Regions from separate parts of the Streptomyces sp. NPDC093801 genome, predicted to be linked through region 2. Evidence: riboswitches for the same ligand, from Rfam matches in the RefSeq annotation. Region 2 holds a riboswitch; each other region holds the start of a gene.
The links. A riboswitch is a leader RNA that binds a small molecule or an ion and turns the genes downstream of it on or off. The one in region 2 is predicted to bind cobalamin.

Region 1 (6,096 bases), on a different contig from region 2:
ACGGGCAGCTGTTCAAGGGGAAGATCACGACCAAGGGTCACGACGTGACCACCGCCACCGGCGGCACCCACAAGTGCGACGGCACCAACGGCGGCGCCAACCCGAGCAAGGTCCCCACCCCGACCGCCGCCCTGGACGACGCCGCCCGCCTTAACTACTTCGCCTGGGACGGCACCTGGTACGCCTCGTTCGACGACTTCTCCGTCGACACCATCAAGGGTGTCAGCGGGGGCGGCTCGGCCTACTGGAACATATCCGTCAACGGCACGCCCACCCCGGTCGGCGGCTGCCAGTTCAAGCTGAACGCGGGCGACCAGGTGTCGTTCGTCTGGACCTCCTTCTGATCCGAGCAGGTGCCGCACCACGGGCGGGGGAGCAGGACGCGTACCCCCGCCCGTCGCACGTCTCAGGCGCCCCAGCGCAGCGCGATGGTGTCGCCCACGTTGATCACCTTGTTGCGGGCGGCTCCGGCGAAGGCGGAGCCGTCCACGCTCACCTTCCAGGTGTTGGAGCCGCTGTTGGCCTTGCCGTTGACGGCAGTGATGGTGCCGGTGCCGGAGGACGGCGTCACGCTGGTGACACAGCCGGCCGGGGTGGCCGCCGTGGTCGCCGCGTTCAGGACGTCGCCGAGGGTGGTGGTCGTGCCGGTCGGGGTGAAGGAGACCGAGCAGACCTTCAGGCCGCCGGCGCCGTCGTCCACGGTGAGCGCCAGCTTGGTGGCGGTCCCCGAGGTGAACGTCGACTGGGCCACCCACTGTGGGGCGCCCGGGGTGACCGGGACGGGCGGGGTGGAGGTGAAGCCGCCGCCGGCGACCGCGCGCAACGAGTCGATCGAGGCGTAGGCGGTGGGGCTGGTGTCGGCCGGCTTGTACTTGAAGCCGCCGCCGGGGTTGTACTGGTTGGCGATGAGGAAGTCGATCGGGGTCTTGCCGGCGGTGGTGAGGAAATCCCCGGTCTGGGGGTTGATGCCGCAGGCGTTGAGCCCGGCGACGGCCCAGCCGTTGGAGCTGGTGTTGACGCCGTACATCGAGTTGAAGGCGCCCGAGGTGGTGACGAGCTTGCTCTTGAGGAAGTTCTTCGCCTGGACGACGTCGGTGTCGGTGCCCGGGACGCCCGAGGCGCACAGGGCGGCCATGGCGGCGCCGGTCATGTCGATGTCGCCGGCGGTGGCCAGAGCGGTCGGGTTGCCCTCGGCCTTGCTGTACTGCCAGCCGCCGTCGTTGTGCTGGTTCGCGCGGATGCGTGCGACGAGGGAGTTGGTGAGGGCCTGCGGTATGCGGGCGCTGCCCGTCTGGGTCTTGGCGCCGCCGAGGGCGAGGGCGGCGAAGACGGTGCCGTTGAAGTTGGCGGAGGGGCCGAAGTAGCCGGGCTCGGGGGTCTGCCAGTAGGAGTAGATGTTCGCGATCAGGTTGCGGGAGGCGGAGACCCGGGCCGGGTCGATACCGGCCGCGTACGCGTTCAGGGTGCCGCGCTCATAGTCGGTGACGACCGGGGAGGCCGAGGGCCAGCCGGACGTGGACAGCAGGTTCCGGTAGACGGTCCGGGCGTTCTTCGTGGTGTCCCCGCCCGGCGCGACGTCGACGACCGCGGTACCCGCGGCGGCGAAGGCGCTGAAGGCCCACTCGTTGGACAATCCAAAGCCGGCGTAGGAACCATCGGCGGCCTGAAGGGACTTGAGGTACGCCACACCGTTCGTCTTCGACGTGGCGATCTGGGCGGGCGTCGACGTGGCCGCGGCGGGCACCACGGCGAGGGCGAACGCGCCGACTGCGGCAGGGACCGCAATCGCGAGGCGGCGGGGGGTGAGGGAACGGTTCATGACCTGCTCCTGAGATCGGCGAACGCCGGCCGACCTCGCCCGGGGACCGTGCGCGGACCGCGGCACGACCTGGGGAAGGGGCCGCCGTCCGGGACGCGTGGTACGGCTTCCTGATGCTTCGTCACCGCACGGGCATTCGGGCTCGGCACGGCGTCCGCCGTGCCACACCGCTGCGCGTCAGCCCCGGATTCTCACCGAGTTCCCCCATGTGGCGCCCAGGACGCTACCCCAGTGATCAAGGGTCCGCCAGCATGGCGCCAAGTGCCCTGCCCCGGCAGCCGGATGAGACGCATCCCACCTTGACGGTGCACTCGGGGCCGTGTTCCATGGCGGCTGACAAGTACTCAGCCCCAGGGGAAGCCGGTCGAATTCCGGCGCTGACCCGCAACCGTAGGCCCGGCGATCGTCCCGGGCGAGCCGGATTGCCTGTGGCCGTGTCATGAACGAAGAGCGCCGTCGCGGACTACGGCGTGGTCGTCAACGCCCCTGCGGACATCGCGCACGGGGCGTCTCGCCACGTACCCCGTCCGTCCGGCCTGGACGAGGGGGCTGCGGGTGGACACCGAACAGTGGGCAGGCCAGCACACGAGCGCCAGACATCGGCTGCTGTCCATCACGGCGGCGATGCTGCTCGTCTGCGGTGTGACCGTCGCCTTCCTCGCGCCGTCCACGACGGCGACGGCCGACCCGGTCAAGGACTGCACGGCCACGGTCGGCGCGGTCGTGGCCGTCGACTTCGGCCCGTTCGGCGGCAAGGTCGAACGCGGCTGCGACACGACCCCGACCACCGGCTACGACCTGCTCCACGAAGCCGGATTCACCACCACCGGCACCGTCCACGACGGCCCCGCCTTCATCTGCCGGATCGGCTACGGCTCCTTCAACTCCGGTACGCAGTACCCGACGCCGGACAAGGAGCCCTGCCAGCTCACCCCGCAGGCCTCTGCCTACTGGTCCTACTGGACGGCCTCGCCCGGGCAGGCGAACTGGACGTACAGCCCGCTCGGCGCGATGGCCCGTACCCCCAAGCCGGGTGACGTGGACGCGTGGGTCTTCGGCGGCACGGACGTCGGCGGCAGCACCGGCAAGCCCACCTTCTCCCCGGACGACGTCCGCGCCGGCGGCGGGGCCTCGCCCAAGCCCACCGACACGAGCGGGCCCGTCGTCCCGCCCGGCGCGGTCGACCTCCCCGCGGCCACCCGCTGGCTCACCGCACAGCTCAAGGACGGCGAACGCGTCGTTGACGAGGGCTCCGAAACCCCCAACTACACCCTGACCGCCGAGACCGCCCTCGCCCTGGCCGCCGCCGACCCGAAGAGCCCGGCGGCCGCGAAGGTAGCCGCCTTCCTGGCCCGGCCCGAGCACACCGAGGCGTACGCCTACCCGTCCGGCAAGGACCGGGCGCCGGAAGCGGCGGCCGCGGCCCGGCTCGCCCTCGTGGCCGAGGCGACGGGCGGCAACCCCCGCGCCGTCGGCGGCCACGACCTGCTCGGCGACCTCGTGAAGGACGTATGCACCAGCGGATCGGACGCCCCCACGCCCGTACCCGGCTGCACCGTCAGGGGTGACTTTCCCACCACCTCCGGCCAGGCCGAGGGGCAGGCCCTGGCCGTGATCGCCCTGCTCGGGGGCGGCGTCCGCCCGCCCGCCGACGCAGTGGCCCGCCTGACCGACATGCAGTGCCAGGACGGTGGCTTCACCAGCATGCTGATCCGCCGCGGCGACGGCTGCGACAGCGAGCCCGGAGCCACCGGCCTCGCCGCCCTCGCCCTCCAACGGGCCGGCGGCCACGAGGCGGAGGTGGCCAAGGCCCGCGACTTCCTGAAGAAGGCCCAGCTCGCGGACGGTGGCCTGCCCGCCGCCGCGTACGGCACGGTGGGCAGCGCGTACGCCACCGGCTTCGCAGCCCAGGCCCTGCGCCACCTGGGCGAGACAGACCGGGCGGACGCGGCCGTCTCCTGGCTGTCCAAGCAGCAACTGCCCAGCGGCGCTTTCGCCTTCGAGGCCGGCGGCACCGACCCGCTGCTGTTCGCCACCGTCCCCGCCGTCATCGCCGGGGCCAAGAGCGACCTGGTCACCCTGACCACCAAGAAGCCCGAGCCCTCGCCCTCCCCGACCGGTCCCACCACCGGGCCGACGCCCCGTCCCGAGGGCGGACCGGACCTCAAGAAGGGCTCGGCCTACCTCACCGACCCCACCCGGCTCATCCAGGGCCACTACTACGAGAGCACCGCCGGCACCGGCTTCGCCGACTACGGCCTGACCATCGACGGTGCGTACGCCCTGGCCGCCACCGGCGCCGACAACGCGGCCCTGCGCGGCATCGTCGACTTCCTCGATCACGGCGGCAAGGACGGCACCGGCCGCACCCTCGCCTCCTGGACGAACATTGGCACCAAGTACGCGGGCGGCGGCTCCCTCGGCAAGGCGGCCCTGCTCGCCGAGGCCGTCGGCCGCGACCCCCGCCACTTCGGCGGCCAGGACCTGATCACCGCCCTCGCCAAGGCCGTCTGCCCGGCCAAGACCCCGGCGCCCGACCGCTCCTGCGCCGACAAGGGTGCCTACACCAACGCCACCTCCGTCTTCTCCCAGTCCCTGGGCGTCATCGCCCAGGTCCGGGCGGGGGAGAGCACCGCCGCGGCCGAGCCCATCGCCTACCTGAAGACCCTCCAGAAGCCGTCGGGCGCCTGGGTCAGCCTCATCGGCGAGCCGAGCGGGGAGGAGGTGGACTCCACCGCCATCGCCGCGATGGCCCTCGACCTCCTGCCCGACCAGCAGTCCCAGGCGGCCGTCGACAAGGCCCTCGCCTGGCTCGCAGCCCAGCAGAAGCCCGACGGCGGCTTCCCCGGAGCCTCCGGCAACTCGGTCAACTCCGCCGCACTGGCCGTCCAGGCCCTCTCCCTCGACGGCACCACGTACAAGACGCAGATCACCAAGGCCCTGGCCTTCCTCACCTCCCAGCAGAACGGCGACGGCGGCTTCAACATCGCCAAGGACGCCCAGCCCGGCTCCGACCTGCGCGCCTCCACCCAGGCCGTCGGCGGCGCCACCGGCATCTCCTTCGGCACCCTCACCCGCAGCCTCGCCGGCACCACCCCGCAGCCCACCCCCACCGGGTCGGCCCAGCCCTCCGGCACGCCCACCACCCCGAAGATCGTCACCCCCGGCGAGAACGGCGGCGGATCCGGCGGCAGCGGAGGAGGGGGCGGCGGGCTCGCCCACACCGGTACACAGGTGATCGGCATCGGCGCCGCGGCCGCACTCCTCACGCTGCTCGGCTACGGCTTCGTACGCGCTGCCCGTACCCGCCGCACGGCGAAGGGGGCCCACCAGTGACCAGCCGGTTCGTACGCGCTGTCGGCAACCTCGCGGCGGTAGTCGGGTTGACCCTGGCCTCCCTGACCGCCACCACTTCGCCGGCCGCAGCCGCCCCGCAGCCCATCGGCCAGTGCACCACCTCGGCGGGCGTCGTCCTCGCGGTCGACTTCAGCCACTGGGGCGGACCCGTCTACCGCTCCTGTGGTACGACGCCCACCACCGGCTACGAGCTTCTCAACCAGGGCGGCTGGGCCACCACCGGCACCGGCCACGACGGCCCCGCCTTCATCTGCCGCATCGGCTACAGCGGCCACCAGGGCGGCAAGCAGTTCCCGACACCGGCGCAGGACGACTGTGTCCTCACACCGCCGGCCTCGGCGTACTGGTCGTACTGGCATGCCGATCCCGGGCAGAACACCTGGACCTACAGCCAGCTCGGCGCCATGCTCTACAGGCCCAAGCCGGGCAGCGTGGACCTGTGGATCTTCGGCGGCACCAACATCGAGGGAACGGAGGGCAAGCCCACCGTCACCCCCGACCAGCTGCGTGCCCACAACAGCAAGCCCACCGGCGGCAGCGAGCCCCAGCCCAAGGACACCCGGACCGCCGCGCCGGTCCCGCCCGGCACGAACACCGGGCCGAAGCCTGAGCAGCCGGCTTCGCCGCCCCAGCAGTCCACGACCCCTTCACCGACGATCCCCGCACCCAGCTCCAGCCCCACCGCTTCGGCCACCCCGTCAGCCAGTACCTCCGCGTCCTCCCCTCCGCCCAGCGCCGCTGCTGCGGCAGCGCCGAGCGAGGGCCCCAAGGTCGTCGACGCGGCCCCCGCCGCGGACGCCGAACACGACGCCGGCTCGTACCTGCCCGCCGTCGCCACCGGCGCCCTGGTCCTGCTGATCGGCGGGGGCGCCGCCTACGCGGCCAAGCGCCGCCGCCGTACCGAGTAGCCCGCATGGCAC
Region 2 (8,636 bases):
GCGTCCGCGGCCGACAGCTTCCGGGGGTCCAGCGGCTTCGAGTCGCCTGCGGCGCCGACGGCCACGGAGCCGGCCTTACGCGGTCCGGAGCCCTGGAGGGCCCACAGGAGGGAGGACTTGCCGGAGCCGTTGCGGCCCATGAGCGCGGTGATCTCACCGCCGCGCAGGTCGAGGTCGACCTCGCGGACGGCTGGGACGCCCTGGTAGGTCACCGTCACACCGTGAGCCGTCAGCAGCGTGGTGGCATCGGCTGCGGGTGCCGGGCGTACCGGCGGTGGCGTGACTCCGGCGAGCCGGGACCGCAGAGGGGCCGCGGCCCGGCGGGCGTCGCGGATCGAGAGGGGCAGGGGGGCCCAGCCCGCGGCGCGGCCCAGTTCGACGATGGGCGGGGCGATGGAGGAGGTGCGGAAGATCTCGGCGGGTGTGCCGGAGACGACCCGGCCGTTGCCGGGCAGGTGGATGACGCGGTCGGCGTACTGGACCACGCGCTCCAGGCGGTGTTCGGCGAGGAGGACGGTGACGCCGAGGTCGTGGACGAGCCGGGTGACGGCCGCCAGGACCTCCTCCGCGGCCGTCGGGTCCAGGGCGGAGGTGGGCTCGTCCAGCACGAGCACGCGGGGATGGGCGGTGAGGACGGAGCCGATGGCGACCCGCTGCTGCTGGCCGCCCGAGAGCTCGTGCAGGGCGCGGTGGCGCAGGTCGGCGAGGCCGAGGAGGTCGAGGGTCTCCTCCACGCGCTTGCGCATCGTCGCCGGGGGGACCGCCAGCTGCTCCATGGCGTAGGCGAGTTCCTCCTCGACGGTGTCGGTGACGAACCCGTCGAGCGGGTCCTGGCCCACGACGCCGACGACGTCGGCGAGTTCGCGGGGCGGGTGCTCGGCCGTGTTGCGGCCGTCGACGAGTACGCGGCCGTACAGGGTGCCGCCGGTGAAGTGTGGGACGAGCCCGTTGACGGCGCCGAGGAGGGTGGACTTGCCGACGCCGGTGTGGCCGACGACGAGGCAGAGTTCGCCTTCCTCGACGGTTAGGTCGACGTCGCGCAGGACCGGTTCGGCCGTGTCCTCGTACTGGACGGTGACCTGGTCGAAGTGGATCACTTGGGTTCCTCGGTGCGCTGGGGCGGGACGGCCGCCCGGGCCGGAGCGGCCGGCGGCGGGGCCAGGAAGCCGGCGGCTCCCGCGAGGAGGATCGCGGCGGCCGGCACGAGCGGCAGGGTGGGCCAACTGAGCGGGTAGATGGAGGGGTTGAGCTCGGCCGCATTGAAGCCGACGTTGGCGAAGAGCAGGACGGCGGAGAGGACGCCGCAGCCGGCGACGGCCCATTCGGCGAAGCGCCACGGGTCGGGTCGGTACGCGGTCCGTGTGATCCGGCGGCCTCCCAGGCGCAGCCCGGCGAAGCACAGCACGGCTCCGGCGCCCATGGCCGGGAGCCCGAGCAGCTTCGGCGCGGTCGCGTCGAGCAGTCCGTAGGCCCCGGCGCACAGGCCGCACATGCCGAGCAGCATCAGGGTGCCGGTCAGGCGGCGGGAACGCCGGGTGGCCGTGCCCGCGCGACCGTAGCCGCGGGAGTCCATGGCGGCGGCCAGGCGCAGGGACCGTTCGAGTGCGTCCTCCAGGACGGGGACGATGATGCCGCGCAGGGCGCGCAGTCCCTTCGAGCGTCCTGCCCGCAGGCGCTTGGCGCGGTGGACGCGCTGCACGCTCTGGACGAGCTGCGGGGCGACGCTGATGGAGACGGTGACGGCGACGCCCAGTTCGTAGAGGGCGCCGGGCAGTACGCGCAGGGCTCGTTTGGGGTTGGCGAGGGTGTTGGCGGCGCCGATGCAGCAGAGCATGCAGGCCAGGCGTAGTCCGTCCGTCGCGGCGGAGAGGAGGGCTTCCAGGGAGACGGGGCCGCCGAGTTGGATGCCCGCGTACCAGTCGGGGGTGGGGATGTGGGGGAGGGAGAAGAGGAAGTGGTCACGGGGGGTGATGCCGGTGGCGAAGATCGCGCGGAAGGTGACGCGGATCGTGACGACGGTCAGTGCGAGGTAGAGGTAGTACTTGAAGCCGCGGGCCCAGGGCGCCTCGGTGCGGCGCATGGTGATGACGTAGCCGAGGACCGCGAGGACGAGGAAGAGCAGCAGCGGGTTGTTGGTGCGGCTGACGGCGGTGGCGAGGGCGAGGGCCCAGATCCACCAGGCGACGGGGTGCAGGGTGCGGGGCAGGCGGCGGCCGCCCGTGTCCGGCGAGAGGCCGGACACGGGCGGCTTCGCCGCCTGCGTCGAGGTGGTGGTGCGTGGCACGCGGCTACTCCGTACGACGGCGGCGCTTGGCGGCGTACACGGCCGCGGCACCGATCAGCAGCACCAGCGCTCCGGTGGCGACGGCGGGCAGGTACGAGCCGACATCATGCTTCGCGTCGGCGGCAGGTGCGGCTTCGACCACCTGGGGGCCGGGCGCGGCCACAGCCGGAGCACTGGCGGAAGGAGGCGCGGAGGGCGTCGGCGAGACGCTCTCGGAAGGGCTCGGCGAGGCCGAGGGGCTCTCCGAAGGCGTGGAGCTGGGCAGCGGGGTCGGAGTCTGCGGGGCGGCTGGGGGCGGGTTCTCCGGGCGGGGACCGGTGTTGACGTTCGGAGGCAGGGGAGCGGCCGTGCGGGTGTCCTTCGGCGCGGGGCCGCCGGTCGGCTGGGTGTTCTTGGCGCGGAGCTGGTCGGGGGTGACGGTGGGCTTGCCCTCGGTGCCCTCGATGTTCGTGCCGCCGAAGATCCACAGGTCGACGCTGCCGGGCTTCGGCTTGTAGAGCATGGCGCCGAGCTGGCTGTACTCCCAGGTGTTCTGGCCGGGGTTCGCGTGCCAGTACGACCAGTAGGCGGAGGCCGGCGGGGTCAGGACGCAGTCGTCCTGCTGCGGGGTGGGGTACTGCTTGCCGCCCTGGTGTCCGCTGTAGCCGATGCGGCAGATGAAGGCGGGGCCGTCGTGGCCGGTGCCGGTGGTGGCCCAGCCGCCCTGGTTGAGGAGTTCGTAGCCGGTGGTGGGGGTGGTGCCGCAGGAGCGGTAGACGGGGCCGCCCCAGTGGCTGAAGTCCACGGCGAGTACGACCCCCGAGGAGGTGGTGCACTGGCCCATGGGCTGCGGTGCGGCGCCGGCGGGGGCCGCGGTGGCGGCGAAGGCGGCCACCGTCAGCCCCAGCGCGGCGGCGGTCCTGGCGAGGGCGCGTACGACGCGGTTGCGGCTCATGCTCCCGCTCCCGTCCGGCGGCGGCGCTTCGCGGCGCGGGTCAGGCCCCAGCCGCCGAGGGTCAGGACCAGCGCGGCAGCGGCCAGCGTGCCGACCTGGGCTCCGGTCGAGGCGAGAGGTCCGCCACCGGAGCCGGAGCCGCCTGCGGATCCTGTGCTGCCGCCGTTCTCGCCCGGGGTCACGATGACGGGCGAGCCGTTGCCGCCGGAGCTTCCTCCAGAGGTGCCTCCAGAAGTACCTCCGGTCGTGCTGGGGATGGGCTGGGGGGTGGTGCCGGTGAGGTCGCGGGTCAGCGTGCCGAAGGAGATGCCGGTGGCGCCGCCGACGGCCTGGGTGGAGGCGCGGAGGTCGGAGCCGGTCTGGCCGCCCTTGGCGACGTTGAACCCGCCGTCGCTGTTCTGCTGGCTCACCAGGAACTTCCGGGCCTTGGCGATCTGGGTGCCGTACTTGGGTGCGTCGAGTGAGAGCCCCTGGATGGCGAGGGCCGCGGAGTTCACGGAGTTGCCGGAGGCGCCGGGGAAGCCGCCGTCGTCCTTCTGCTGGGTGGCGAGCCAGGCGAGCGCCTTGTCCACCGCGGCCTGGGAGTCGGCGTCGGGGAGGAGGTCCACGGTCATGGCGGCCATGGCGGTGGAGTCCACTTCGGGGCCGCTGGGTTCCCCGATCAGGCTGACCCAGGCGCCCGAGGGATCCTGGAGGCTCTTGAGGTACGCGGCCGGCTCGGCCGCGGCGGCCTTCTCGCCGGCGCGGAGCTGGGCCATGACGCCGAGGGACTGCTTGAAGACGGACGTGGCGTAGGCGTAGTTGCCCTTGGCCGCGCACTCCTGGCGGGTGTCGGTCTTCGCCTGGCAGGTGATCTTGGCGAGTGCGGCGATCAGATCCTGGCCGCCGAAGTTCCGGGGGTCTCGGCCCACGGCTTCGGCGAGTACGGCGGTCTTGCCGATGGAGCCGCCGTTCGCGTACGTGGTGCCGACGAGGGTCCAGTCGTGGATGCCGCGCTTCTGGCCGTCCTTGCCGCCCTTGTCCATGAAGTCGACGATGTTGCGCAGGGCGGCGTTGTCCTGGCCGGTGGCGGCGAGGGCGTACGCGCCGTCGATGGTCAGGCCGTAGTCGGCGAAGCCGGAGCCGGGCTGGCTCTCGTAGAAGCGGCCCTGGACCAGGCGGGACGGGGCCGTCAGGTACGCGGTGCCCTTCTTGAGGTCGGGTCCTTCACCAGACGGGGGCGTGGTCGGCGGGTTCGTCGGTGCCGGCGGTTCGGCCGGCTTGGCGGTCAGGCTGGCCAGATCAGTGCCGGCGCCCGCGGCCGCGGCCGTGGCGGTGGGGTACAGCCTCGATTCGGTGTCGTCCTCGGCGAAGCCGAATCCGCCGGTCGGGAGCTGGTGCTTGGAGAGATAGGAGACGCCGGCGTCCGCGAACGCCTCGTCGCCGAGGGCGCGCAGTGCCTGCGAGGCCCAGGCGGTGGCGGCCGGGTTGCCGGTCGTCTCGTAGTAGAGGGCCGGCCAGGCGCCGGTCGTCAGCTGGGACCTCTTCAGGTAGCTGCGGGCCTTCTGGAGCACGGCCTCGTGGCCGCCGGCCCGCTCAAGGGCGAGGGTGATGAGGCCGGTGGCGCCGGCCTCGCTCTCGCAGCCCGGACTGCCGGGGCGGATGAGGACGCTGGTGAATCCGCCGTCCTCGCACTGCAGGACGGTCAGCCGGGCAACTGAGCCGGGGGGCGGGGTCATACCGGCGTTGACCAGGGCGATGACGGCCATGGCCTGGGCGTCGGCCTGCCCGGTGGTACGGAAGTCGCCCTTGGTGAGGCAGCCTTCGACCGTGTCGCCGTCGCCGATGTCGCGGGGGCAGGCGTACTTGACGAGGTCGCCGAGCAGGTCGTGCCCGCCGAACACGCGCGGGTCTTTGCCGGTGGCTTCGGCGACCAGGGCGAGCCGGGCCGCGGCGGTGGCGTCCGGGATGCCGTCCTTTCCGGCCGGGTAGGCGTACGCGTCGGTCTGCGCGGGCGTGGCGAGGAAGTCAGCGATCTTCTTCGCCACTGGGCTCTTGCGGTCGGCCGCCGCGAGGGCGAAGGCGGCTTCCGTGGTGAGGAAGTGGTTCGGGGTGGTGGAGCCTTCGTCGACGACGCGCTCCCCGTCCGTCAGCGTCCCGGTGACCCAGCGGGTGGTCGCGGGTACGTCGACACGCCCGGCCGGTACCTTGGGCGGGGCCGTCGGGACGGTCGGGTCGGGGGTGGTGAAACCGCGGACGTCGTCGGGGGAGAAGGACGGCTTGCCCTTGGTGCCCTCGATGTCCGTGCCGCCGTAGACCCAAGCCTCCACATCACCCGGCTTCGGGTTCCGGGCCATGGCCCCTTGCTGGCTGTAGGACCACTTGCGCTGACCGGGCGAGGCGGTCCAGTACGACCAGTAGGCGGTGGCCTGCGGGGTGAGTACGCAGGGCTCCTTGTCCGGCGTGGGGTACTGCGTACCGGTGCCCTTGCCGATGCGGCAGATGAAGGCGGGGCCGTCGTGGACGGTGCCCTCCATGGTGAAGCCGGCGGTCTGCAGCAGCTCGTAGCCGGTGGTGGGGGTGGTGTCGCAGCCCTTCTCCACCTTGCCGCCGAACGGGCCGAAGTCCACCGCGACGATCGCCCCGGCGGTGGCCGTGCACTGCTCGATCGGGTCGGCCGAGGCGGACACCGTCCCGCCCACGAAGGCCACGCTCGCGGCGAAGGTCAGCAACGCCGCCGATACGAGCGACAACAGCCCCTTGCTCCCCAGGTGTCGCTCTGCTTGCTGTGCGGTCCCCACCACGGCCCCTCGTGTCGGCCGGGCGGACCAGTGCGTGGTGAAGAGGCTTCCGCAGCCCGTTGGGCACACGGGGAGGCCGTTCGAACCACGCCGTAGTCCGCGACGGCGTTTCTCGCTGCAAAAACCTGACTCCAGGCATTCCGACTCGCCCGGATGGAACCGGGCCTACGGTTGCGGGTCAGCGCCGGATTTCGACCGGCTTCCCCTGGAGCTGAGTGCTTATCAGTCGGAGTGGACCACGTTGATAAAGACAGCGTCAAGGTGGTCTGCGTCTCATGTGCCACGGCTCCGGCACCGCTCGACCGGTCTCCAGCGCAGCGGCTGGCGGAGCCTTGATCACTCGGGTAGCGTCCTGGGCTGCCACATGGGGGAACCTGGTGCGAATCCGGGGCTGACGCGCAGCGGTGTGGGACGGCAGGGGGCCGTCACCAAGCCCGAATGCCCATGCGGCATGGCACATCACCAGCCGTACCACGCGTTCGGACGGCCGCCACCGAGCTCCGGGCTGCCCGCCCGCACGAGCCACGGTCAGGTCGGCGTCCCCCATTCCAGGAGCAGGCCATGACCCGTACCCGCACTTCCCGCCGCCTCACCCTTGCGGTGCCCGCAGCACTGGGCGCCCTCGCCCTCACGACCCTGCCGGCGTTCGCCACCTCCTCGCCCGCGCAGATCGCCACGTCCAAGACCAACGGCGTGACGTACCTCAAGTCCCTCCAGGCCGCCGACGGTTCGTACGCGGGCAGCGGCCTGTCCAACGAGTGGGCGTTCAGCGCCTTCGCGGCCACCGGCACGGCCGTCGTCGATGTCTACCCGGGTGGTGACACGACGAAGAACGCGCGGACGGTCTACCGCAACCTGCTTTCGACGGCGGGCTGGCCGCAGGCCTCCCCGGTCGTCACCGACTACGAGCGCGGCACCCTCAACGCGTACGCCGCCGGCATCGACCCGGCCCGCGTCTCGGCCTCCCGCAACCTCATCGCCAACATCTACTCCTACTGGCAGACCGCCGAGGCCGGCTACTTCGGCCCGTCCGGGAACTTCAACGGCACCGTCTTCGCGGCCCTTTCACTGGGCGGAGCCAAGACCCAGGCCGGCGGCGCGCGCGTCCCGCAGGCCCTGACCGACTCCATGGTCACCCGCATCCGGGCCAACCAGCACGTGGACGGCGGCTGGACCTATAACAAGGCCGAGGGCAACCCCACCGTCCTCAACTCCGCGGGCGATGTGGACATGACCGGCGCGGCGATGGCGGCCCTGTGCGTCTCCGGCGTTCCCAATACGGACGCGGACGTCGTCCAGGCGAAGAACTTCCTCAAGAGCAAGCTCGTCTCCAGCAGCGGCGCGTTCAATTCCCTCTACGGGGTCAACACCAGCTCCAACGGCTGGGGCGTCGCGGGGCTGAACGCCTGCGGTTTCAACCCGCAGACGGGCGATTTCCTCACCGGTAGCGGCAAGACCCCGATCGACTTCCTCATCGCCAACCAGTACAACCCGGCAGGCGGCTTCAAGTACCAGCCCGCCGACACCAGCCCGTCGGCCTACTCCTCCATCGACGCCCTGCGCGCCGTCGCAGGCGGTGGCTTCACCACCGCTCCGCCCGTCCCGGTCACCCCCGGCGCACCGCAGTGGGTTTCCCAGTCCACCTTCACCGCCGGCACGGCGACGAAGCTGGCACTGACCGTCGATGACGGGGCCGGCAATCTCAAGGTGTGCTCGGTGGCCTTCACGCCGACCGGGACGACCACCACACTGGGTGACGTCCTCAACGCCGCGGTGACCGCCGCCGCTCCGTCCGGTTGCGTCACCAGCGTCACGCCGTCCTCCGGGACCGGCACCATCACCGACGTCAACGGCAAGGCCAACAGCGGCTCCAACACGTGGAAGGTGAGCGTGGACGGGTCCGCGTTCGCCGGCGCCGCCCGCAACAAGGTCATCAACGTGGGCGACACGATCGCCCTGCGGTGGGGTGTCTGATCATTTCGGCCACAGTGCGGGTTGCGGGCCCCCGGCCCGCAACCCGCACTGTTGCACTATTGGAGGACAGGCAACGTGAAAGCAGGGCGTTTGCCCATGACGCCGGAAGGGTCGGGGATGGCGAAGATTGTGCCGCGTCATGTGATGGTCGACGGGGTGCAGTTGGTCGCCCTCACGGAACAGGAGTACGAGAGTCTCGCCGCGTCACGGCGCCAGTTCGGCTCCCACGTAGTGCGGTTGCGCATGACACGGGAGGCGCTCACCTCCTTGACCCGGGTGGCCGGGGCGATGTGTGCCCTGCTCCGGGCGGGCGAGGTCCCCGCGGAGACTTCCCACAGTGGACCTGATGCCTCCCGACAGGCGCCGAAGGGCCTGCTCAGCGCTCTGGAAGCAGCGGTCGAGCAGGCCCAACGAGTCATCGGAAAGCAGTCGGACGCATCGCCCGGCTCGGCGAACGGCCGTGGAGGCAAGCGCTAGCGGACCGACGGAGCGGGCCCGGTGGCACGGACTTCGGAACGGACTAGAAGGACGTCCAGGTGAAGGACACCTGGTCACCGGCGTTGAGCTTGAACTGGCAGCCGCCGACCGGGGTGGGGGTGCCGTTGACGGCGATGCTCCAGTAGGCGGAGCCGCCGCCGCTGACGTTCTTGATGGTGTCGACGGA
Region 3 (5,440 bases), on a different contig from region 2:
CCGGCCCGGCCCCCCGCTGTCTCGCCCGGAGGTCAGCATCGCCGGAACGGGGTCCGGTCTCATGCTGAGTGTTTGCTGACCTGGGCCCGGTCATCATGGCCCTGACCTGCACAGATGACCAAATGTCAGATGTTGGACTTGATCATGGTGCGCAGCATTTTGGACTCCTAGAAGACGGCTCCCTGCCAGCTTTCTGCAGGTCAAGGGCACTACGCACTCTACACGGAGGCATGTTGAGACGAAGATAAAAAGGAACATCGTCCTCGCTGTCGAGAAGCCTCGCAGCCTGCGCTTCTGCGTTAACAGGGCTGTTCTGACGCCGCCGACCAGGCGTCACGTCAGACAGCTCCTCAGGAATACTCAGGGACTGATGCTGACCAGATGCTGACTTTCCTGACGCCACATCAGGTGTGCTCCCGGACCAGTCTGGGACCAAATTCCGGCCAGCACCCACCCTGACTCACGCTCGATCATGGACGAGGGCTTCGCGGTCTTTGTGCGCAGACTCCGAGGGCTGTCACTGCGGCAGTGATCGACAGCGCTGCAAGTAAAGAGAACAGCGCAGGGTAGCCGCCGAGTGGTCTGGCCAGGACGGCACCGGCGAAGGGGACGAAGGCGGCTGCGGCGTGGGCTGGGGCTCCGAGGAGTCCGGAGAGCCGGCCGTAATGGGTGGTGCCCCACCGGTCGGTGACGGCAGTGGCCTGGAGGAGGGTGAGGTTGCCGCGGATCACTCCCGCGAGGACCGACACGGCAACGAGTAGGGCGTACGGGCTGGCGACGGTGGCGAGGCTGCGGTGGAAAGGGTGCCGAGGGCGATCAGGGTGACGGTGCGGGCGGTGACGCCCAAGTGGCGGGCAAGGGTGGCGTAGAGAACGCCGGCCACGCCCCCAGAGGGCCGCCGGCTTCCTGTGCCACCTCGCCGGGGATCGCGTCGAGGTCCGGTCCGCAGATTCCGTGCCCGGCGACGCGATCAACCCGTCCGCCGTGGCCGCCATGGCCGAGCTCGGCATCGACATCTCCGCCCAGAGACCGAAGGTACTGACCACCGAGGCCGTCCAGGCATCCGACTACGTGAGCGCCATGGGCTGAGGCGACGCCTGCCCGTACTTCCCCGGCAAGAAGTACCTCGACTGAACTGATCGGCTGACGGACACCTCACTGGGGGCGGCGTGCCATAGGCCAGGCGCACGAACTTCCCACTTCGCCGAGTACCGCGCCGGGCTGGAGGCCGCCGGGTTCACGAACGTCCAGATCACCACGACCCACCCGGTGGCCGACGGCATCCGGGCATGGGCTCCGACCAGGCGAAAGCTGTCGGGTGAGTCTTCTGGCCAGGACATGAGACATACGCCATCCGGTTCAGCCGCCGAAATGCTCGGAGCTGTGACCTAGGGTGAGGGCGCAGCTGGTTCGCCCCGTCCGCCAGGCGGGATGCGTCGTAAGAGGGAACCCGGTGGGAATCCGGGACTGCCCCGCAGCGGTGAGCGGGAACGACCGCCGTCATACGCACTGGGACCGGAGAACAGAACGGTCCCGGGAAGCGACGGTCAGTAGGTGCCCGCCGGGAGACCGGCAGGCGTGTCCGTGAGTCCGAAGACCTGCCCGCTGCCCGTGCGCGACGAGCGCGTACGGAGACCCGAGGGCCTCGTGGGCGGGCCGGCGGCAGCGGGCACCACCAGTCCCGTCGCTCCTTCGCGCCCGCGGCACGCCGTCGGGTCGAGCCACGACTCGCGAAGGAGAGTTCCGTGACCACGGACACCACCGCAGGCTCCCGCGCCCACAAGGCGCCGGCCGACTCCCGTGTGACCCTCGCCCACATCATGAGCGAGCACGACACGAACCTCTACGGCACCATCCACGGCGGCGTCGTCATGAAGCTCATCGACGACGCGGCCGCAGCGTCGGCGGGCCGCCATGCCGACGGGCCAGCCGTGACGGTCTCCGTGGACCGCATGACGTTCCTCGCCCCCGCCCGCGCCGGGGACCTCCTCACCGTCCACGCCCTCCTCGAACGCGCCGGCCGGACCTCCATGACGGTGGCCGTACGCGTCACCGCCGAACGCTGGAACGCCACCACCACCCCCGCCACCGACGTGGCCACCGCCCTGCTGACCTTCGTCGCCATCGATGCCGAGGGCCGTCCCCGCCCGGTCCCCGGCCTGTTGGAGGTGTAGGCAGGTCCGTTGTCAGGCCCCGGCCGCGTCCGTGCGCTCGGGCGAGCGGCTGAAGCGGACCGGGGCCTGGAAGCGGGCCTTGCGGGCGGCTCGGCGGAAGACGGTCAGGACGGCCGGGCCGGCCAGGCAGATGCAGATGAGGTTGGTGACGGCCCGGCCGGTGTCCCAGCCGAGGGAGGTCGCGAGGTCGAAGGCGAGGTAGCGCTGGAACTGCTCGGTGAAGGGCAGACCGGGCAGGTACGCGATGGAGCTGTTGGGGTCGAGGGAGAAGGGCCAGAAGGAGAGGTTGAGGAGGAACCCGAAGAGGTACCCGGAGACCGAGCCGTAGGCGGCGAGCATGAGCACCTCGCGGCGGCCGGTGGCCCTGGGCAGGAGGCCCGCGAGCATGCTGACGAAGGCGCAGCCGAACATCTGGTACGGCATCCAGGGCCCGACCCCGCCGGTGATCAGCGCGGAGGCGAAGAGCGAGGTGCAGCCCAGCGTGAAGCCGAAGCCGGGCCCGAAGACGCGGCCGGCGAGGACGAGGATGAAGAAGACAGTCTCGATGCCCGCGGTGCCCGCGCCCAGGGGGCGGATGGCCGCATTGACGGCGGACAGCACGCCGAGCATGGCGAGGGCCTTGGAGTTGATGCCGCCCTCGGCGATCTCCGAGATGACGACGGAGAGGACGATCACCAGCAGCACGCCGAAGATCAGCGGCGGGGCGTAGTTCGAGCCGAACTTTCCGGGGGCGACGAGGAACGGCCAGAAGAAGGCCACGATGCCGAGGAAGGCGGCCAGGGCGATGACCAGGGCGGCACGCGGGCCGATGCGGATGGCGGGGCTGAGCGCGGTCATGGGGCCGTGTCCGTTCCGTCGTCGTCACTGAGGGCGTCGACCGCCTGGGCGACGGTGAGGTACGGGTGCGGTGCGAGGATCTTCGCGGTCTGCGGGGCGAAGACCGGTGAGGCGACGATAACTTCGGTGGTCGGACCGTCGGCCACGATGTCCCCGTCGGCCATGACCACGACGCGGTCGGCGGCTCGGGCGACGAATTCGACGTCGTGGGTGGAGATGACGACGGCCCGGCCTTCGGCGGCCAGGTCATCGACGATCCGGATCAACTGCTCCTTGGCCCGGTAGTCCAGTCCGCGGGTCGGCTCGTCGAGGAGCAGGACCTCCGGTGCCGCGGCCAGTTGGACGGCGAGGACCAGGGCGAGCTTTTGTCCCTCGGAGAGGTCGCGCGGATGGGTGGTGTCGGGTATGCCGGGCGCCAGGCGATCCAGGAACGCGCGGGCCGGGGTTCCGTTCGCAGTCACTCCCGACTCGGCGTCGGCCTGCTCGAGTTCCTGCTTCACCGTCTCCAGGTACAGCAGGTCCGTGGGGGTTTGCGGAACCAGACCCACGAGCTTGCGGGCCTCGGCAGCAGGAAGCTTGCGAGGATCGGCCGGCTTCCCCGGGCCGGATGGTATGCCCACCGAGCCCGCGGTGCGGGGGCCCGACCCCTGGAGGGCCCACAGAAGGGAGGACTTGCCGGAGCCGTTGCGGCCCATGAGCGCGGTCACCTCACCGCCGTGCAGGGTCAGGTCCACCTCACGGACGGCCGGTACGCCGTGGTAGGTCACGGTCACGCGGCGGGCGGTCAGGAGAGTGCTCCGGTCCGACGCGGTCAGGGGGCGGGCCGGACCGGGGACCGTGCCGGCCAGCCGGGTACGTACGGGCGCGGCGGCGCGGCGGGCGTCGCGGATCGACAGGGGCAGCGGGTCCCAGCCCGCGGCACGGCCCAGTTCCACGATCGGCGGCGCGATGGACGTCGTACGGAAGACCTCCGCGGGCGGGCCCGAGACGACGCGGCCGTCGCCGGGCAGGTGGATGACGCGGTCGGCGTACTGGACGACGCGCTCCAGGCGGTGTTCGGCGAGGAGGACGGTGACGCCGAGGTCGTGGACGAGGCGGGTGACGGCGGCCAGGACCTCCTCGGCGGCGGTCGGGTCAAGGGCGGAGGTGGGTTCGTCCAGGACGAGGATCCGGGGATGCGCGGTGAGGACGGAGCCGATGGCGACTCGCTGCTGCTGTCCGCCGGAGAGTTCGTGGAGGGCGCGGTGGCGCAGGTCGGCCAGGCCGAGGAGGTCGAGGGTCTCCTCGACGCGTTTGCGCATGGTGGCGGCTGGTACCGCCAGCTGCTCCATGGTGTAGGCGAGTTCCTCTTCGACGGTGTCGGTGACGAAGCCGTCGAGGGGGTCCTGGCCGACGACGCCCACGACGTCGGCGAGTTCGCGGGGCGGGTGGTCGGCGGTGTTGCGGCCGTCAACGAGGACGCGGCCGTACAGGGTGCCGCCGGTGAAGTGGGGGACGAGGCCGTTGACGGCGCCGAGGAGGGTGGACTTGCCGACGCCGGTGTGGCCGACGACGAGGCAGAGTTCGCCTTCCTCGACGGTCAGGTCCACGTCCCTGATCACGGGTTCTTCGGTGTCGTCGTACTGGACGGAGACCTGGTCGAAGGTGATCACGTGGCTGCCTCGGTGCGCGGTACGGGGACGGGGGCTGCGGGGCGGGGTGCCAGGAAGCTGGCGGCGCCCGCGAGGAGGATGGCGGCGGCGGGGACGAGCGGGAGCGTGGGCCAGCTGAGCGGGTAGATCGACGGGTTCAGTTCGGCCGCGTCAAACCCGGCGTGGCTGAAGAGCAGGACGGCGGAGAGGACGCCGCAGCCGGCGACCGCCCACTCGGAGAAGAGCCAGGGGTCGGGCCGGTAGGTGGTGCGCGTGATGCGCCGGCCGCCGAGGCGCAGTCCGGCCACGCAGAGCAGCGCCCCGACGGCCATGGCGGGCAGCCCCAGCAGTTTCGGGGCCGTGGCGTCCAGGAGGCCATACGCTCCGGCGCACATCCCGCACATGCCCAGCAGCATCAGCACGCCGGTGATCCGGCGGGAGCGGCGGGTGGCGGTGCCGGCCCGACCGTAGCCGCGCGAGTCCATGGCGGCGGCGAGCCGCAGGGATCGTTCGAGTGCGTCTTCCAGGACGGGGACGACGATCCCGCGCAGCGCCCGCAGGCCCTTGGTGCGGCCGGCCCGCAGCCGCCGGGCGCGGTGGATGCGCTGGACGCTCTGGACGAGCTGGGGGGCGACGCTGATCGACACGGTGACGGCGACGCCGAGTTCATACAGGGCCCCGGGCAGGACGCGCAGGGCCCGTTTGGGGTTGGCGAGGGTGTTGGCGGCGCCGATGCAGCAGAGCATGCAGGCCAGGCGCAGGCCGTCGGTCGCGGCGGAGAGCAGCGCCTCGAGCGAC
Region 4 (8,225 bases), on a different contig from region 2:
GGAAAGCACACCACCGGCACCTCCGGACTCTTCGCCGACGTGTACGACCCCAACACCGGCGCCGTCCAGGCGCGCGTGCCCCTGGCCGGGCGCGCCGACACCGAGGCCGCCATCGCCAACGCCGAGGAGGCGCAGGTCGATTGGGGGCAGTGGAACCCTCAGCGACGCGCCCGCGTGCTGCTGCGCTTCCTCCAGCTCGTCGAAGGCGAACGCGAGAGCCTGGCCAGGCTTCTGTCTTCCGAGCACGGCAAGACCGTGGCCGACGCCCACGGCGACCTGCAACGCGGCCTGGAGGTGGTCGAGTTCGCCGCCGGGATCCCGCACCTCCTCAAGGGGGAGTTCACCGACAACGCCGGAACCGGCATCGACGTGCACTCCCTGCGCAGCCCGCTCGGCGTGGTCGCCGGCATCACGCCGTTCAACTTCCCCGCGATGATCCCGCTGTGGCAGGCCGCGCCCGCGCTGGCCTGCGGGAACGCGTTCATCCTCAAGCCGTCCGAGCGCGATCCGTCGGTACCGCTGCGGCTCGCGGAGCTGTTCCTGGAGGCGGGACTGCCGCCGGGCGTGCTCAACGTGGTCAACGGCGGCAAGGAGTCCGTCGACACCCTCCTCGAAGACCCGCGCGTCCAGGCCCTCGGCTTCGTCGGCTCGACCCCGATCGCCGCGCACATCTACGCCACCGCCGCGTCCCACGGCAAGCGCGCCCAGTGCTTCGGCGGCGCCAAGAACCACATGATCGTGATGCCGGACGCGGACCTCGACCAGGCCGTCGACGCCCTCATCGGCGCCGGCTACGGCTCGGCGGGCGAGCGCTGCATGGCCATCTCCGTCGCCGTACCCGTCGGCGAGGAGACGGCCGACCGGCTGGTCGCCGCCCTCAAGGACCGCATCGCCACCCTGAAGATCGGCCGGTCCGACGACCCGGAGGCCGACTTCGGGCCGCTGGTCAGCCGGGACGCCCTCGACCGGGTCCGCCGCTACGTCGACATCGGCGTCAACGAGGGAGCCGAACTCGTCGTCGACGGCCGCGGGTTCACTCTGGAAGGCCACGAGAACGGCTACTTCGCCGGCGCCTCCCTCTTCGACCGGGTCACCCCGCAGATGCGCGTCTACCGCGAGGAGATCTTCGGCCCCGTCCTGTCGGTCGTCCGAGCCGCCGACTTCGAGGAGGCCCTGCGCCTGCCGAGCGAGCACCCGTACGGCAACGGAGTGGCGATCTTCACCCGCGACGGGGACACCGCCCGCGAGTTCACACGCCGCGTCAACACCGGCATGGTCGGCGTCAACGTCCCCATCCCGGTACCGGTCGCCTACCACACCTTCGGCGGCTGGAAGCGCTCCGGATTCGGCGACCTGAACCAGCACGGCCCGGACTCGATCCGCTTCTACACCCGCACCAAGACCGTCACCTCGCGCTGGCCCTCCGGGGTCAAGGAAGGCGCGAGCTTCACCATCCCGACGATGGGGTGAGCGCCGTGACCACCGCCCTCACCGAGGACCAGCTCGCCCTGGCCGAGGTCACCCTCGACTTCGCCCAGGAGCAACTGGCCCCCCATGCCCTGGCATGGGACCAGGACAAGCACTTCCCCGTCGACGTCATCCGACAGGCCGCCGCCCTCGGTCTCGCCGGTGTGTACGTCCGCGAGGAACACGGCGGCTCGGGCCTGTCACGCAGCGACGGCGTCCTCGTCTTCGAAACCCTCGCCACCGGCTGCCCGTCCATCGCCGGCTACCTGTCCATCCACAACATGGTCGCCTGGATGATCGACCGCTACGGCGACGACGCCCAGCGCGCCCGCTGGCTGCCCGGCCTGTGCTCCGCGGCGACCCTGGGCAGCTACTGCCTGACCGAACCGGGCGCGGGATCGGACGCCGCCGCGCTGCGCACCCGCGCGGAGCGGCAGGGTGACCACTACGTCCTGACCGGCGTCAAGCAGTTCATCTCCGGTGCCGGATCGGCCGGCGTGTACGTGGTCATGGCGAGGACCGGCGAGTCGGGCCCGGGCGGGATCTCCGCGTTCGTCGTCGAACGCGAGGACCCGGGGGTCTCGTTCGGGCCGAACGAACGGAAGATGGGCTGGAACGCCCAGCCGACCCGCCAGGTCGTCCTCGACGGCGTCCGCCTCCCCGCCGACCGGCGGCTGGGCTCGGAGGGCGACGGCTTCCGCATCGCCATGAGCGGCCTCAACGGCGGCCGACTCGGCATCGCCGCCTGCTCGCTCGGCGGCGGCCAGAGCGCCCTGGACCGGTCGCTGTCCTACCTGGCGGACCGCGAGGCCTTCGGCAGTCGGCTCCTGGACCGCCAGGCGCTCCAGTTCCGGCTGGCCGACATGGCCACCGAGCTGGCCGCCGCCCGCGCCCTGGTCCGGCAGGCCGCCGAGGCCCTCGACACGGGCGATGCGCTGGCCCCGCGACTGTGCGCGATGGCCAAGCGGTTCGCCACCGACACCGGGTACACGGTCGCCGACGCGGCCCTCCAGCTGCACGGCGGCTACGGCTACCTCAGCGAGTACGGCATCGAGAAGATCGTCCGCGACCTGCGCGTCCACCAGATCCTGGAAGGCACCAACGAGGTCATGCGCGTCATCGTCGCGCGCGGACTCACGGAGACCCTGCGATGACCAACCACACACCGACCGATCACGACCACGTCCTCACCCGCACCGAGGACCACGCCGCCTACATCACCCTCAACCGCCCCAAGGCACTCAACGCCCTCAGCCACCCCATGGTGCTCCGCATCGAGGAGGCACTCACGGCCTGGGCCGACGACCCTGCGATCGAGCTGGTCGTCATCGACGGCTCCGGTGACAGGGGCCTGTGCGCCGGCGGGGACATCCGTGCGATCCACGAGGACGCCCGCACCGGCGGCACCGCCTCGGCGGCCTTCTGGCGCGACGAGTACCGGCTCAACGCCCTGATCGCCCGCTACCCCAAGCCGTACGTCGCCCTCATGGACGGCATCGTCATGGGCGGCGGCGTCGGGATCTCGGCCCACGGCAGCGTCCGCATCGTCACCGAACGCTCCCGCGTGGCCATGCCCGAGACCGGCATCGGCTTCGTCCCGGACGTCGGCGGCACGTACCTGCTGGCCCTCGCGCCCGGGGAACTCGGCACCCACCTGGCCCTCACCGGCGCACCCGTCGGCGCCGCCGACGCACTCCTGTGCGGGCTCGCCGACCACTTCGTCCCCTCGGCCGACCTGCCCGCCCTGGCCCGAGAGCTGGCCGCGGAACCCGTACACGCCGTACTGGAGCGGTACGTACGGCAGCCGCAACCCGGCGCCCTCGCCCCGGCGCGCGAGTGGATCGACCATTGCTATTCCGCCGACACCGCCGAGGAGATCGTCGCCCGGCTGCTGGCCTCGGGGGAACCCGCCGCCAAGGCCGCGGCGGACACCCTCCTGTCCAAGTCCCCCACGGCGGTCAAGGTCAGCCTGGCCGCGCTGCGCCGGGCCCGCCGACTCGGACCGCTGGAACGCGTCCTGGAACAGGAATACCGCGTCTCCTGCACGGCGCTGTCCTCCCCAGACCTCGTCGAGGGCATCCGCGCCCAGGTCATCGACAAGGACCGCACCCCGCACTGGTCCCCCGCCACCCTCGAAGAGGTCAGCCCCGCCGCCGTGGACCGGTTCTTCGCCCCGCTCGACGCGCACGAGCTCCGGCTCGGCGCGACCGCTCCGTCTCAGGAGGTCGTCTGGTGACCAGCACCACCGTCGCGTTCATCGGGCTCGGCCACATGGGCGGCCCGATGGCCGCCAACCTCGTCAAGGCCGGCCACCGCGTCCTCGGCTTCGACCTCGTACCCGAGCTGCTGGCCACCGCCGCCGCCCACGGGGTCGAACCCGCTCCGTCCGCAGTCGGAGCCGTAGCGGACGCCGAGGTGGTGATCACCATGCTGCCGGCCGGCCACCACGTCCTCGCCCTCTACCGCGAGCTAGGCGTCCTGGCCGCAGCCCGGCCCGGCACCCTGTTCGTCGACTGCTCCACCATCGACGTCTCCGACGCCCGGGCCGCCCACGAGGCCGCCGCCGCGGCCGGTCACCGGGCACTGGACGCCCCGGTGTCCGGCGGGGTGGTGGGTGCTGAGGCGGCCACGCTCACCTTCATGGCGGGCGGCGGACCCGAGGAGTTCGCCGCCGCCGAGCCGCTGCTCGACGCCATGGGCAAGAAGGCCGTGCACTGCGGCACGGCAGGCGCCGGCCAGGCGGCGAAGATCTGCAACAACATGATCCTCGCCGTCTCGATGATCGGGGTCAGCGAGGCCTTCGTCCTCGCCGAGAGCCTGGGCCTGGACCACCAGGCCCTCTACGACGTCGCTTCCACGGCATCGGGCCAGTGCTGGGCCCTGACCGTCAACTGCCCGGTCCCCGGCCCCGTTCCGGCCAGCCCCGCCAACCGCGAGTACCGCCCCGGCTTCGCGGCCCCGCTCATGGCCAAGGACCTCGGCCTCGCCGCCAACGCCCTGCGGGCTGGCGGGGTGGACGCGCCCCTGGGCCTCAAGGCTGCCGAGCTCTACGCGGCGTTCGCCGCGGGCGACGGCGCGGAGCTCGACTTCTCGGCAATCGTCCGCACCCTCCGACCGGCCGGACCGAACCAGAACGGAACCACCACATGACCACGTACGAGACCATCCTCCTCGAGCGCAAGGGACGCGTCGCCGTCCTGACCCTCAACCGGCCCCAGGCGCTCAACGCCCTCAACCTCCAGGTCATGACCGAGGTCGTGGCCGCCACGGAGGCACTCGACCGGGACCCTGACGTCGGCTGCATCGTCCTCACCGGCTCGGCGAAGGCGTTCGCGGCCGGGGCGGACATCAAGGAGATGCGCCCGCAAAGCTACATGGACATGTACCTCAGCGACTGGTTCACCGCGTGGGACCGGCTCGGCCAGGTCCGTACACCCACCCTCGCCGCGGTCTCCGGGTACGCCTTGGGCGGCGGATGCGAGCTGGCCATGCTCTGCGACATCCTTCTTGCCGCCGACACCGCGAAGTTCGGTCAGCCCGAGATCAAACTCGGTGTCATCCCCGGCATCGGCGGCTCCCAGCGCCTCACCCGCGCCGTCGGCAAGGCCAAGGCCATGGAGCTGTGCCTGACCGGCCGCACCATGGACGCCGCCGAGGCCGAGCGCGCCGGGCTGGTCTCCCGGATCGTCCCCGCCGACGAGTTGCTCGCCGAAGCCCTCGCCGTGGCCACGACCGTCGCCGAGATGTCCAAGCCGGTCGCGATGATGGCCAAGGAGGCCGTCAACCGCGCCTTCGAGACCACCCTCACCGAAGGCGTCCGCTTCGAACGCCGCCTCTTCCACGCGGTGTTCGCGACCGCCGACCAGAAGGAGGGCATGTCCGCCTTCGTGGACAAGCGCCCGCCGCACTTCACCCACGGCTGAGCACACCGGGTGACCCGGGGCGGCACACCCACCGCCCCGGGCCGCCTGCCCCGCCGGGAGGAACAGGCCCATGCCGTCTCGCGTCCCGGGCACCACGTGTGATCAGGGACTCATCCGCTTGGACCAGCAAGGTCGCGGACTGTAGCGTCACGCCGACATCTGCACATAGCAGCGACGGCGAGACGGAAGCCCGGTGTGAATCCGGCATGGTCGCGCCACTGTGTGCTGCGACGACACTCCCCATCCGGGGTGGCGGCCGCGGCAAGTCAGACTCGTCAGCCGCCCCGTCCAGTCCACCGACGGCCTCGCCACCGGTGTCCTGGTCTGCGGCGTCGCCCTGGGCGGCATCGCCTCCCTCGCGTTCTCCTTCGTCCTGGGCCGCGTCGGCGGCTTCAGCCCGCGGGCCACGGCCGCGCTCACGGCAGCCGGCGCCTTCACCACGGTCTACTTCGTGCCGTTCCTGAAGTACCCGGCCAACCCGCCGGCCGTCGGGAATCCCGACACCATCGGGCAGCGCACCACGCTGTTCTTCCTGATAATCCTGCTCAGCGTCCTGCCCGGCGTCGGCGCGCTCATCGCGGGCCGCCGGCTGGCCCCGCGGCTGGGCAACTGGAACGCGACGCTGACGGCGGGCGCCGCTTTCGTCGCCGCCGCGGCGCTGGCCTGACAGGTACTCCCGGACAACACGGACGCCGTCAAGCCCGAGTTCCCCCCGGCCCTGCTGTGGGAGTTCCGGGTCGCATCGGTGACCGTCCAGGTCGTGATGTGGGTCGTGTTCGCCGTCGTCTTCGGCGTCCTCGCCCAGCGGCTCCTGGCCCACCGCGCTGACCGCGCCGGTAGGGAAGCTACGGCCCCGCAGCCGGTCTCGCCCTCGGCTGATCCTCGCACCGAAGCCACCTTCAGAGCCCTGGCGCCCCGGACAACCGGGACGCCAGGGCTCTGTTCGTGCAGGTCAGGCGTGGTCGCGGGCAAGGCCGGCGCGGACCTCACGGGCAGCGACCACCAGGTTCTCCAGGGACGCACGGGTCTCGGGCCAGCCACGGGTCTTCAGCCCGCAGTCGGGGTTGACCCACAGCCGCTCGGCCGGAATGGCCTCCAGGCCCGTCCGCAGCAGAGCGGCCGCTTCCTCAGAACTGGGGACGCGCGGGGAGTGGATGTCCCACACGCCCGGCCCGGCCTGGCGGGGGTAGCCGTGGGCGGCCAGTTCCCGAGCGACCTGCATGTGCGAGCGGGCGGCCTCCAGGCTGATGACGTCCGCGTCGAGGTCGTCGATGGCCTGCACGATGTCGCCGAACTCGGCGTAGCACATGTGGGTGTGGATCTGGGTATCCGGCCGGACCCCGGAGGTCGTCAGGCGGAACGCCTCGGTGGCCCAGGCCAGGTAGTCGGCGTGGCCGGCGGCGCGCAGCGGCAGGGTCTCACGGAGAGCCGGCTCGTCGACCTGGATCACCGACGTCCCGGCCGCCTCCAGGTCGTTCACCTCGTCCCGCAGGGCGAGCGCGACCTGGCGGGCGGTGTCGCCCAGCGGCTGGTCGTCCCGCACGAAGGACCAGGCGAGCATGGTGACCGGCCCGGTCAGCATGCCCTTGACCGGCTTGGCCGTCAGGGACTGCGCGTACGAGGTCCAGCGGACGGTCATCGGATCGGGCCGGGAGACGTCCCCGGCCAGCACCGGCGGGCGGACGTAGCGGGTGCCGTAGGACTGGACCCAACCGTGCTGCGTGGCGAGGTAGCCGGTCAGCTGCTCCGCGAAGTACTGGACCATGTCGTTGCGTTCGGGCTCGCCGTGCACCAGGACGTCCAGACCGGTCTTCTCCTGGAAGGAGATCACCTCCTCGATCTCGCCCTTGATGCGGGCCTCGTACCCGGCCGGGTCGATCCGTCCGGCCCGCAGGTCGGCACGGGCCGCGCGCAGTTCGTCGGTCTGCGGGAACGAACCGATCGTGGTGGTCGGCAGCAGGGGCAGACCCAGATGGGCCCGCTGGGCGGCGGCGCGCTCGCCGTAGGGCTGGGCGCGGCGGCCGTCGGCGTCGGTGACGGCCGCGGTACGGGCGCGGACGGCCGGGTCGTGCGTGATGGGGGAGGCTGTCCGGGAGGCGAGGGCGGCCCGGTTGGCGGAGAGCTCACCGGCCACCGCCGCGGTGCCGGACCTGAGGCCCTTCGCGAGGGTCGCGATCTCGGCGGCCTTCTGCCGGGCGAAGGCGAGCCAGCGCACGATCTGCGGGTCGACGTCCCGTTCCGCGGCGGCGTCGAGCGGGACGTGCAGCAGGGAGCACGAGGCTGCCACGTCCACCCTGTCGGCCAGGCCGAGCAGGGTCCCGAGGGTGGTCAGGGACCTCTCCAGGTCGTTGACCCAGATGTTGCGGCCGTCCACGACCCCGGCGACCAGGCGCTTGCCGGGCAGTCCGCCCACGGCCGCGAGGTCGTCGAGCTGAGCGGCGGCCGGGCCGGTGAAGTCGAGGGCGAGGCCTTCGACGGGCGCCTTCGCCAGGACGGGCAGGGCCTCCCCGAGCCGGTCGAAGTAGGAGGCGACGAGCAGCTTGGGCCGGTCGGTGAGTGCGCCCAGGTCACGGTAGGCGCGGGCGGCCGCGTTGAGATCGGCCGGGGTGCGGTCCTGCACCAGGGCGGGCTCGTCCAGCTGCACCCACTCGGCGCCGGCGGCACGCAGGGCTGCCAGGACCTGGGCATATACGGGCAGGAGCCGGTCGAGCAGGGTCAACGGCTGGAAGTCCGCCGCCACGCCGGGTGCAGGCTTGGCCAGCAGCAGGTAGGTGACAGGACCGACCAGGACGGGACGGGCGGTGTGACCGAGGGCGAGGGCCTCTCCGAGCTCGG

Region 1: it holds a riboswitch for cobalamin, as region 2 does, so the genes downstream of both, AB0469_RS01585 (prenyltransferase/squalene oxidase repeat-containing protein) here and AB0469_RS06095 (prenyltransferase/squalene oxidase repeat-containing protein) in region 2, are expected to answer to the same signal.
Region 3: it holds a riboswitch for cobalamin, as region 2 does, so the genes downstream of both, AB0469_RS01560 (acyl-CoA thioesterase) here and AB0469_RS06095 (prenyltransferase/squalene oxidase repeat-containing protein) in region 2, are expected to answer to the same signal.
Region 4: it holds a riboswitch for cobalamin, as region 2 does, so the genes downstream of both, AB0469_RS01650 (CbtA family protein) here and AB0469_RS06095 (prenyltransferase/squalene oxidase repeat-containing protein) in region 2, are expected to answer to the same signal.

What each region holds. Positions count from the first base shown of each region.
Region 1 is NZ_JBFBDP010000001.1:335,667-341,762, reverse strand. Features, by position in the region: gene AB0469_RS01595 (DUF4430 domain-containing protein) at 1-344, shown strand, start outside; gene AB0469_RS01590 (prenyltransferase/squalene oxidase repeat-containing protein) at 407-1,819, opposite strand; cobalamin riboswitch at 1,929-2,060, opposite strand; cobalamin riboswitch at 2,120-2,268, shown strand; gene AB0469_RS01585 (prenyltransferase/squalene oxidase repeat-containing protein) at 2,444-5,155, shown strand; gene AB0469_RS01580 (hypothetical protein) at 5,152-6,084, shown strand; gene AB0469_RS01575 (energy-coupling factor transporter transmembrane component T) at 6,090-6,096, shown strand, end outside.
Region 2 is NZ_JBFBDP010000004.1:185,615-194,250, reverse strand. Features, by position in the region: gene AB0469_RS06110 (ATP-binding cassette domain-containing protein) at 1-1,097, opposite strand, end outside; gene AB0469_RS06105 (energy-coupling factor transporter transmembrane component T) at 1,094-2,284, opposite strand; gene AB0469_RS06100 (hypothetical protein) at 2,289-3,218, opposite strand; gene AB0469_RS06095 (prenyltransferase/squalene oxidase repeat-containing protein) at 3,215-5,998, opposite strand; cobalamin riboswitch at 6,111-6,247, opposite strand; cobalamin riboswitch at 6,324-6,463, shown strand; gene AB0469_RS06090 (hypothetical protein) at 6,560-7,972, shown strand; gene AB0469_RS06085 (hypothetical protein) at 8,090-8,449, shown strand; gene AB0469_RS06080 (DUF4430 domain-containing protein) at 8,493-8,636, opposite strand, start outside.
Region 3 is NZ_JBFBDP010000001.1:329,839-335,278, forward strand. Features, by position in the region: partial or broken gene AB0469_RS01545 (MFS transporter) at 471-871, opposite strand; partial or broken gene AB0469_RS01550 (phosphotyrosine protein phosphatase) at 907-1,086, shown strand; partial or broken gene AB0469_RS01555 (hypothetical protein) at 1,201-1,392, shown strand; cobalamin riboswitch at 1,390-1,621, shown strand; partial or broken gene AB0469_RS01560 (acyl-CoA thioesterase) at 1,821-2,162, shown strand; gene AB0469_RS01565 (ECF transporter S component) at 2,187-3,011, opposite strand; gene AB0469_RS01570 (ATP-binding cassette domain-containing protein) at 3,008-4,663, opposite strand; gene AB0469_RS01575 (energy-coupling factor transporter transmembrane component T) at 4,660-5,440, opposite strand, start outside.
Region 4 is NZ_JBFBDP010000001.1:349,452-357,676, forward strand. Features, by position in the region: gene AB0469_RS01625 (CoA-acylating methylmalonate-semialdehyde dehydrogenase) at 1-1,470, shown strand, start outside; gene AB0469_RS01630 (acyl-CoA dehydrogenase family protein) at 1,467-2,621, shown strand; gene AB0469_RS01635 (enoyl-CoA hydratase/isomerase family protein) at 2,618-3,703, shown strand; gene mmsB (3-hydroxyisobutyrate dehydrogenase) at 3,697-4,617, shown strand; gene AB0469_RS01645 (enoyl-CoA hydratase) at 4,614-5,390, shown strand; cobalamin riboswitch at 5,527-5,685, shown strand; partial or broken gene AB0469_RS01650 (CbtA family protein) at 5,650-6,204, shown strand; gene metE (5-methyltetrahydropteroyltriglutamate--homocysteine S-methyltransferase) at 6,343-8,225, opposite strand, start outside.